DNA from 3 places in the Thalassotalea sp. LPB0316 genome. Region 2 is predicted to be linked to each of the others. Evidence: predicted binding sites of a transcription regulator. Region 2 holds the regulator's gene; each other region holds the start of a gene.
The links. The regulator sigma-54, encoded in region 2, starts transcription at its own class of promoters, with help from an activator protein. The targets are predictions, from matches to a motif close to GTTGGCACGNNNNTNGNNT.
Positions count from the first base shown of each region.

Region 1: the regulator sigma-54 is predicted to act here: its motif matches at 1,677-1,695, upstream of glnA (glutamate--ammonia ligase).
Region 3: the regulator sigma-54 is predicted to act here: its motif matches at 1,611-1,629, upstream of flgA (flagellar basal body P-ring formation chaperone FlgA).

Region 1 covers NZ_CP062946.1:338,647-341,932, forward strand. The annotation lists gene typA (translational GTPase TypA) at 1-1,410, opposite strand, end outside; gene glnA (glutamate--ammonia ligase) at 1,758-3,164, shown strand; gene LP316_RS01515 (DUF4124 domain-containing protein) at 3,280-3,286, shown strand, end outside.
Region 2 covers NZ_CP062946.1:1,435,676-1,438,961, reverse strand. The annotation lists gene lptB (LPS export ABC transporter ATP-binding protein) at 1-689, shown strand, start outside; gene LP316_RS06280 (RNA polymerase factor sigma-54) at 751-2,253, shown strand; gene hpf (ribosome hibernation promoting factor) at 2,277-2,564, shown strand; gene ptsN (PTS IIA-like nitrogen regulatory protein PtsN) at 2,570-3,022, shown strand; gene rapZ (RNase adapter RapZ) at 3,029-3,286, shown strand, end outside.
Region 3 covers NZ_CP062946.1:1,618,484-1,621,769, reverse strand. The annotation lists gene LP316_RS07160 (CheR family methyltransferase) at 1-622, opposite strand, end outside; gene LP316_RS07155 (chemotaxis protein) at 643-1,572, opposite strand; gene flgA (flagellar basal body P-ring formation chaperone FlgA) at 1,744-2,436, shown strand; gene flgM (flagellar biosynthesis anti-sigma factor FlgM) at 2,511-2,822, shown strand; gene flgN (flagellar export chaperone FlgN) at 2,840-3,271, shown strand.

The sequences.
Region 1 (3,286 bases), 1.1 Mb from region 2:
TGTGTGATAGATCAAACCAGAGCCAGAAGTTAATGTCATAAACTCGGTTTGGAAACCAATTAAACCACGGCTTGGCATAATAAAGTCCATGCGGATGCGGCCTTTGCCATCGGGTGCCATGTCGGTTAATTCTGCTTTGCGAAGACCCATTTTCTCCATAATAGAACCTTGATGCTCTTCTTCAACATCAACCGTTACTGTCTCATATGGCTCTTCAATTTCACCGTTAACTTCACGCATAATGACTTCAGGGCGAGAAACCGCAAGCTCAAAGCCTTCACGACGCATATTTTCGATTAAAATACCCAAGTGAAGCTCACCACGACCAGATACGCGGAACTTGTCCGGATCTTCAGTCTCTTCAACGCGAAGCGCTACGTTGTGAACCAATTCTTTTTCTAAACGCTCAAGAATGTTGCGAGAAGTAACGAATTTACCTTCCTGGCCTGCAAATGGAGAGGTATTAACTTGGAATGTCATAGTTACTGTTGGTTCATCAACTGATAGCGCCGGAAGAGGCTCAACTTCAGTTGGGCAACAGATTGTGTCAGAGATTTTCAACTCGCCCAAACCTGTGATCGCGATGATATCACCGGCAGTAGCTTCTTCTACTTCGTGACGTTCAAGACCAAGGTAACCAAAAACCTTACCTACTTTACCGTTGTGAACTGGGCCCGCTGCGGTTTGAACAGTAACTTGCTGATTAGGTTTTACACTGCCGCGAGTAACACGACCAACACCAATAACGCCTAAGTACGAGCTGTAATCGAGCTGCGAGATTTGCATTTGGAATGCGCCTTCAGGATCGGCATCAGGACATGGCACTTGATCAATAATTGTTTGGAAAAGTGGTGTCATATCTGTGCCAATTTCACCTTCTTCCATTGACGCCCAACCGTTAATTGCTGATGCGTAAACAACTTGGAAATCTAGTTGGTCGTCAGTTGCGCCTAAATTATCAAATAAATCGAATACTTGATCCATAACCCATTCTGGACGGGCGCCTGGTTTGTCAATTTTGTTAATAACGACGATAGGCTTTAAACCTTGGGCAAAGGCTTTTTGAGTTACGAAGCGGGTTTGAGGCATTGGGCCTTCTTGGGCATCAACGATCAGCAATACCGAATCAACCATCGACATAACGCGCTCTACTTCACCACCGAAGTCGGCGTGACCAGGAGTATCAACGATATTGACTCGGTAATCGTTCCAAGTAATGGCAGTGTTTTTAGCTAAAATAGTAATACCGCGCTCTTTTTCAATATCGTTAGAGTCCATTACGCGATCTTCAAGTTCGGTGCGTGAGTCTAACGTGCCTGATTGCTCAAGCAACTTATCTACTAAAGTGGTTTTACCGTGGTCAACGTGCGCAATAATGGCTACGTTACGTAAGTTATTGATATTACTCATATTAATCTCAACAAAAGAGTTTTAGCTGCCTTTGTGGCACTAAAATGTGCACAGCTGCCTTTGCTCATAGGGCTACAATTGGGCGCGAATTATACAGCAGTAATATAAACAAATAAAACAGTTAGTGATTTTATTGATCTTGCACTAGTATAATGCAAGTAAAGTAAAACCAAACGAATGCACCAAGAAAGTGCCACGCACGCACCAAAAAAGTGCAAGGCTTTATTGGTTAAAGAGCAATACACTTGATAAATAAGGCTTTTATCTTTGGCACACTTTTGGCTAATGGTAGAACAAGCAAAAATGTCTAACATTTCAAAATTACATAACTTCACTGGAGACTGAGAATGTCACAAGCTGTTTTAGACCTAATCAAAGAAAACGACGTTAAGTTCGTTGATTTACGTTTCACTGACTCTAAAGGTAAAGAGCAACACGTATCACTTCCTTACCATCAAATAGATGAAGACTTTTTCGAAGAAGGTAAAATGTTCGATGGTTCTTCAATCGCTGGTTGGAAAGGCATTAACGAGTCAGACATGGTATTAATGCCTGATGCTTCAACGGCAGTGCTAGACCCATTCACAGAAGAAGTTACACTAAACGTACGTTGTGACATCGTAGAACCTTCAACGATGCAAGGTTACAGCCGTGACCCTCGTTCAGTTGCTAAGCGCGCTGAAGAGTACATGCGTTCTACAGGTATCGCTGATACCGTATTATTTGGTCCAGAGCCAGAGTTCTTCGTGTTCGATGATATTAAATTCCATACAGATATGTCTGGTTCAATGTACAAAATTGACGACAAAGAAGCTGCATGGAACGGCGCAACACATTACGAAGATGGCAACCACGGTCACCGTCCAGGTGTTAAAGGCGGTTACTTCCCAGTAGCACCAGTAGATTCATCACAAGATTTGCGCTCTGCAATGTGTTTAGTAATGGAAGAAATGGGTTTAGTTGTTGAAGCTCATCACCATGAAGTAGCAACATGTGGTCAAAACGAAATCGCATGTCGCTTCAACACTATGGTAAGCAAAGCTGATGAAGTTCAAATCTACAAGTATGTTGTGCACAACGTAGCGCATGCATACGGTAAAACAGCGACTTTCATGCCTAAGCCATTAGTTGGTGACAACGGTACAGGTATGCACTGTCACCAGTCTTTAGCAAAAGACGGTGTTAACTTATTCGCCGGTGACAAGTACGGCGGATTATCAGAAACAGCTTTATACTACATCGGTGGTATTATCAAGCACGCTAAAGCGTTAAACGCGTTCACTAACGCTTCAACTAACTCATACAAGCGTTTAGTACCTGGTTTCGAAGCACCAGTTATGCTTGCTTACTCAGCACGTAACCGCAGTGCTTCAATCCGTATCCCAGTAGTACCTTCGCCGAAGGCACGTCGTATCGAAGTTCGCTTCCCTGATCCAACAGCTAACCCTTACTTAGCTTTCTCAGCAATGTTAATGGCTGGTCTTGACGGTATCAAAAACAAGATCCACCCAGGTGATGCAATGGATAAAGACCTATACGACTTACCAGCTGAAGAAGCCGCAGCGATCCCACAAGTTGCTTCATCATTAGAAGAGGCGCTTAACGCACTTGAAGCAGATCGTGAATTCTTAACCGCCGGTGGCGTAATGGATGACGACATGATCGATGCATACATTGGCCTCAAGCGTGAAGAAGTAGAAACGTTAAACATGACAACTCACCCAGTTGAGTTCCAAATGTACTACAGCGTTTAATCATTGATTAGCTTGCTAATTTAATAAAAAAGCTCACTTCGGTGAGCTTTTTTTGTAGCTAATTTTTAATAATTTGGATAAATTAGTATTACATCTTAAGGATCGGGATTTATACATGAGAT
Region 2 (3,286 bases):
ACAAGGGACGTCAAGTCGTTAAAAATGTTGGGCTCAGTGTTGAAACAGGGCAAATCGTTGGCCTACTCGGCCCAAATGGTGCAGGTAAAACAACGTCATTTTATATGATTGTCGGCTTAGTCGTTAACGACAAAGGCACAATCGAGTTAAATGGTGAAGATTTAACGTTAGCACCAATGCACGAGCGCGCCCGTAAAGGTTTAGGCTACTTGCCGCAAGAAGCCTCTATTTTTAGAAAGTTGTCCGTGCACGACAACATCATGGCTATTTTACAAACACGTAAAGACTTGTCAGAGGTCGAACGTATTGAAAAACTTGAATTATTACTTGAAGAATTCAATATAGGCCATATAAAAGATAATACAGGGATGAGTTTATCTGGTGGTGAACGTCGACGTGTCGAGATTGCTCGCGCTTTGGCTGCTGATCCTCAGTTTATTTTACTCGATGAACCCTTTGCTGGCGTTGACCCAATTTCGGTTGGCGATATTAAAAAGATCATTTTGCACTTAAAACAGCGCGGTATTGGCATCTTAATTACCGACCACAACGTTAGGGAAACCCTTGATGTCTGTGAAAAAGCTTATATTGTCAGCCATGGTGAATTAATCGCCGAAGGTGACGCGGATCAAATTCTTGCTAATCAACAAGTCAGAGATGTGTACCTAGGTGAACAATTCACGCTATAGTTAAGATAAAGAAGTGACAATCACTTCGCGTTTGTAAATAGATAGGAATAATAAAAGCTACATGCGTCCATCATTACAACTCCGTATCGGACAACAGCTAACAATGACCCCACAGTTGCAGCAAGCAATCAGGTTGCTACAACTGTCGACATTGGATTTACAACAAGAAATTCAAGAAGCACTGGAAAGCAACCCATTATTGGAAGTTGACGAAAACGCAACCCAAACCAATGAAGAAAGCCAACCAGACAAGCTTGAAGAAGCGTTTATGGGTGAAAACCAAACGGCCTCGTCAAATGAAGGCAGTGAAGATCCTCTGCCTAGTTCCGATGAAGTAAATGCCAGTGATGGGTTGGAAAAAACCGATATTCCCGAAGAGTTATCTATGGATACTACGTGGGACGATAACTATAGTGCGAGTTTATCTGGCTCTAGCGCCGGCCCGCTGTCAGAAGACTACACCTATCAAGGTGAAACGACTGAATCTATTCAAGATCACCTACGCTGGCAAATGGAGTTAACACCGTTTACCGAAACAGATAAAGCCATTGCCACCGCTATTATCGATGCTATTGACGATGCTGGCTATTTAACTGTATCTACCGAAGATATTTTAGAAAGCTTAGGCGATGACGAGGTTGAGCTCGACGAAGTTGAAGCCGTACTCAAACGCATCAATATGTTTGATCCTGTTGGCGTTGGTGCGCGCTCAATTGCCGAGTGTTTATTAATTCAACTCAATCAATTTGACAAACAAACACCTTGGCTAGCAGAAACCAAACAAATTATCTCAGACCACATTGATTTGTTAGGTAACAGAGACTATCGTCAATTAATGCGCAAAACGAAATTGAAAGAAGATCAATTACGCGAAGTGATGAGGTTAATCCAAAGTCTTGATCCGCGCCCAGGCGACAGCGTGATAAAGTCGGAAGAGCAGTACATTATTCCTGACGTATCAGTAGAGAAAAAGAACGGCCGTTGGGTCGTAGAGCTCAATCCAGACACGGCGCCAAAACTGTCGATTAACCAGCAATATGCTGCAATGTCACGGTCAATGAAGTCGTCAGAAGATAGCCAATTTATTCGCTCAAACTTGCAAGAAGCGAAATGGTTTATTAAAAGCTTGGAAAGTCGCAACGATACCTTATTAAAAGTATCGAATTGTATCGTCCAGCGCCAACAAGCGTTTTTTGAGTACGGCCCAGAGGCTATGAAACCTATGGTGCTAAACGATATTGCGGAAGCTGTTGATATGCACGAGTCAACAATATCTCGTGTGACAACACAAAAATATATGCATACACCAAGAGGTATTTTTGAGTTGAAATATTTCTTCTCAAGTCATGTAAGCACCGAAAATGGGGGCGAATGCTCATCGACCGCAATCCGAGCATTAATTAAGAAATTAGTATCTGCTGAGCTACCATCTAAGCCATTAAGCGATAGCAAAATGGCCGACTTGTTAGCTGAGCAAGGTATTAATGTTGCACGACGGACGATAGCTAAATACCGAGAGTCTTTATCTATTCCACCGTCAAATCAAAGAAAAAGTTTATTGTAAACTTAGAAAAAAGGAAAAAGCTTATGCAAATTAATCTTTCTGGTCATCATGTAGAAGTTACCGACTCAATGCGCGAATACGTCAACTCAAAGTTTGCAAAGCTAGAACGACATTTCGATCACATCAACAATGTGCACGTTGTTCTAAATGTAGAGAAATTACAGCAAATCGCGGAAGCGACGCTGCACTTAAATGGCGGTGAGATCCATGCGTCATCAGACGACAAAGATATGTATGCTGCTATCGACTCGCTCGTCGATAAGCTTGACCGTCAAGTCATTAAACACAAAGAAAAGTTGAAAAAACATTAACTAAAATGAAGTTGCAAGACATTTTAACGCTGGACTGCACAATTTGTGCAGCGCCAGCAAGCAGTAAAAAACGCCTTTTTGATACTATTTGCGATGCTGCTGCACGTAAACTCCCTGAGACAAGCCAACACGATTTACTTCAAAGTCTTACCCAGCGCGAGCAAATGGGAAGTACAGGCATTGGCAACGGTATCGCCATTCCGCACGGCCGCTTAATCAACGGCAAGCATGCGGTGGCAGTGTTAATAACCACTGAACAGCCAATCGCTTTCGATGCGATAGATAATCAACCCGTTGACATTTTTATTGCCCTTTTCGTGCCTGAAGCTAGCTGCCAAGAGCACCTTGCAACCTTACAAAACATTGCCCAACTATTTAGCGACAAGAAGGTCGTTAAAAATATTAGAAAGTGTCAAGATAACCACCAGTTATTTGAAATTATTCAAGAAGCCTCATAGGAAAATATGAAATTACTCATTGTTAGTGGCCGATCAGGGTCAGGGAAGTCGGTTGCTTTAAGAGTACTTGAAGATTTAGGTTACTATTGCGTAGACAACATTCCGCTAAACTTGTTACCCGCGTTAACCCATACCGTAATCAACGACTATGAAAATGTCGCAGTGTCACTCGATGTGAGGAACTTACCTAAAGATCCTAACGATATTATCGAGGTACTCGACTATTTGCCCAATGCTGTTGAACTCAGCGTCTTGTATTTAGAT
Region 3 (3,286 bases), 180 kb from region 2:
GTAACGTATAGCTGTCGAGTAGATTTAGGTGTCTAAAACTCACTAAACGTTTAACGTTATCTTTTACTTTCATCATGCCATTATCGCCGTTTTCGAAAAACTGACGCTTGCGTTCCATCGACAAGCCACGTGATAACGCAAGGTTATCATAATGACCGTACCGACAATGCTCGAGCATAGTTTCCGAAATGTCGGTGCCAACAATTTGCGCTTGCTTTATCGCACCGGGATTTTTTTGCTGGAACTCCAATACCGTCATGGCCAACGAATATGGCTCTTGTCCAGAAGAGCTCGCTGCCGACCAAATCTTGATTGAAGACTTTTTCTTAGCAAGTTCAGGTAATATTTTAGTTTTAAGTAGTTCGAATGGGTAATCATCGCGAAACCACAAGGTTTCATTCGTCGTCATCGCATCGATCACCGCCGCCCGCAGTTGACGTTGAGTCGGGTTTAGCGTGCTATTAACCAACTCATCAAGACTGGCGATATCAAATTTTGCCATCAACGGCGCTAAACGGCTCTTAACTAAGTATTGTTTATTTTCACCTAGCACAATGCCGCATTGCTGCTCGAGAAATGTTCTAAACTGACTATAACTTCTATCGTCTAATTGCTTTGTCATCGCTTACTTCACTTCGATGTTCATTCTTCGAGCTTTAACCATTTTTTCACTGCTGTTGCTAGTTCATCAGGATGGAATTTAGGAATAAAATCTTCAGCACCCACTTTTTCAACCATTGCATTATTAAAAACACCACTCAAGGAAGTATGCAAAATCACCGGCATTTGATTCAGTCGCTCTTGGCTTTTAATTTCAGCGGTTAAGGTATAGCCATCCATTTCAGGCATTTCAATATCAGAGATCAATAAAGCCACTTTCTCCGAAATACTGCGTTCACAAGTATCAGCTATCGCGTTTAACTGGTCGAGGGCATCTTGACCATTTTTCGCCAGCACCATAGTTAAGCCAAGAGGTTCTAGTGCGCGCTTAACTTGGTTACGCGCTACTGTTGAGTCATCAGCGATCATCACAATTTTGTCGCCAACGCTTTCGCCCACAGAAATATCTGCAACCTCTTCACTCAGCTCAGTCGAGACGGGGTTAATTTCATTTAAGATTTTTTCAACATCGAGAATAGAAACCATCTCGCCTTCAATTTCTGTAACCGCTGTTAAGTAATTTGATTTACCTGCACCTTCTGGCGGCGGCAAGATGTCTTGCCAACGAATATTAATAATGCGCTCAACGCCGGCAACAAGAAAACCTTGAACCGCTCTGTTGTATTCAGCAATGATAATAAAAGAGTTTTCCGTTTGAACAATTTCAGGTCCGCCTGTCGCTTTGCTTAAATCAATAACAGAGATAGTTTGACCGCGAATATGGGCGACACCCTTTATATAGGAATCTTGATGTGGAAAGGCAGTAAGTGGTGGACACTGTAAAACCTCGCGCACTTTGAACACGTTGATGCCAAATCGCTGCGGCCCAACAAGTTTAAACAGTAATAATTCTAACCTGTTTTGCCCCACTAATTGAGTGCGTTGATTTACCGAATCTAGAATACCAGCCATACAAACCTCTTAATAAAGCCCATTTGCAGTTTTCGCAATCAGGCACGTTTCTTGATAAATACTACGAGACGTTTTAATTAACGTAAATTTTTTGACACTTCATCTGTGCTCAAGAATATCTTAAGCATAGACGAGTATTTTAAATTCCCTAAAAAAATAGCAGTAATATTTATGAAAAATTTAAAGTTATTATCATTACTTAGCAGTTTATTATTGTTTTTTGCTAGTTCTTGCGTAGCAACAGAATTTGATCATGAATATATCGAGCAATTTGCAAAAAACTTTATCGAAGAAAATCACGACCTACCGCAAAGCGGTAGAATTGACATTTCACCAACAAAATTAGATCGTCGAATTAACATAAAACCTTGTTCGTCACCATTATCGGCAAATATACCCGAAAATTCTTACGGTAGAAATGTAAATATTAAAATAACTTGCAATGATTCAACGCCTTGGCATTTATTCGTACCAGTAAAGATCACAACTGAGCTGCCCGTCGTTGTCGCCACAATGTTAATTGATAAAGGTAGTGTCTTATCTGAAGATAACCTAGCAATCAAATATGTTGATAGTAATAATATTCGAGGCGAAGTACTCGACAGTATGGATGAAATTGTTGGTGCGAAAGCCAAACGCAATATCGCTAGGGGGCGTACCGTATATGCTAAAAATATTTGCCTAGTTTGCAGTGGCGAAAACGTGACTATTAAAGCAAGTTCTGGTAGCTTTAGCGTTAAAGCGACAGGTGTTGCTGTATCTAGTGGTAGTTTAGGTGACCAAGTAAGGGTAAGAAATACCCGCTCAGGTAAGGTTGTCTCAGGTAGAGTTTCAGCAATCAATTATGTTGAAATAACGTTATAAAAAAAGCTAAAGTTTTTTTGCGTTGGGTCGATATAAAGAGAGAAAAGTTTTTACTTTGCCTTTAGGAATAAGTTATGGCTATTAATATCAACAACTTAGGTAATTCAAATCCATTAACCAAAGTTGCCGATCAAAATGCGAAACAACAAGCAGCACAAACAGCTCAACAAACGAGTTCTGCGCCGCAAGCTCGTCAAGATTCTGTTTCTATAACTCCTCAGGCACAACAGCTAGCAAAATTACAGCAAAAATCAGCTAATGAGCCAGAAGTGAATCAGAAAAAAGTTGAGCAACTTAAAAAAGCAATTGTTTCAGGGGAATATAAAATTGACCCAGACAAACTCGCTGCAAGTATTGCTAACTTTGAATTTAAGTTAGACGAATAGCAGCTGATGGAGTGTGCATGCCGGCACCATTGACAGTTAAACAATTAATCGAACATCAAGAAGCTTCCCTACTTGCGTTAGAGAAGCTTTTATTGCAAGAAAAAGATATTCTCACCAAACAAGACCCTCAAGCACTGGTCGCCATCACTGAAGAAAAACAGACATTGCTTCAAGCAATCGAACAAGGTGATAAGTCTCTATCACTTCACCCTCACTTTAAACGCGATCTGGAAAACGAAGAAAATGCGCAACTTTTGGTTCAGGCACGAGAAATTCTAGAGCGTTGCAAAACGCTTAATCAAGTCAATGGGCAAGTTATTGCTCAATCAGAGGTAGCCGTTGAACGAATGCGCTCTAGCTTGCTTGAAAAGAATAGTAAGTCAACGATGACTTATGATGCCAAAGGTAAAAAAAGTGGTGGTTTAAGTCGTATGGGCATCAAAGCCTAGGCTGTCGTAGCTAAT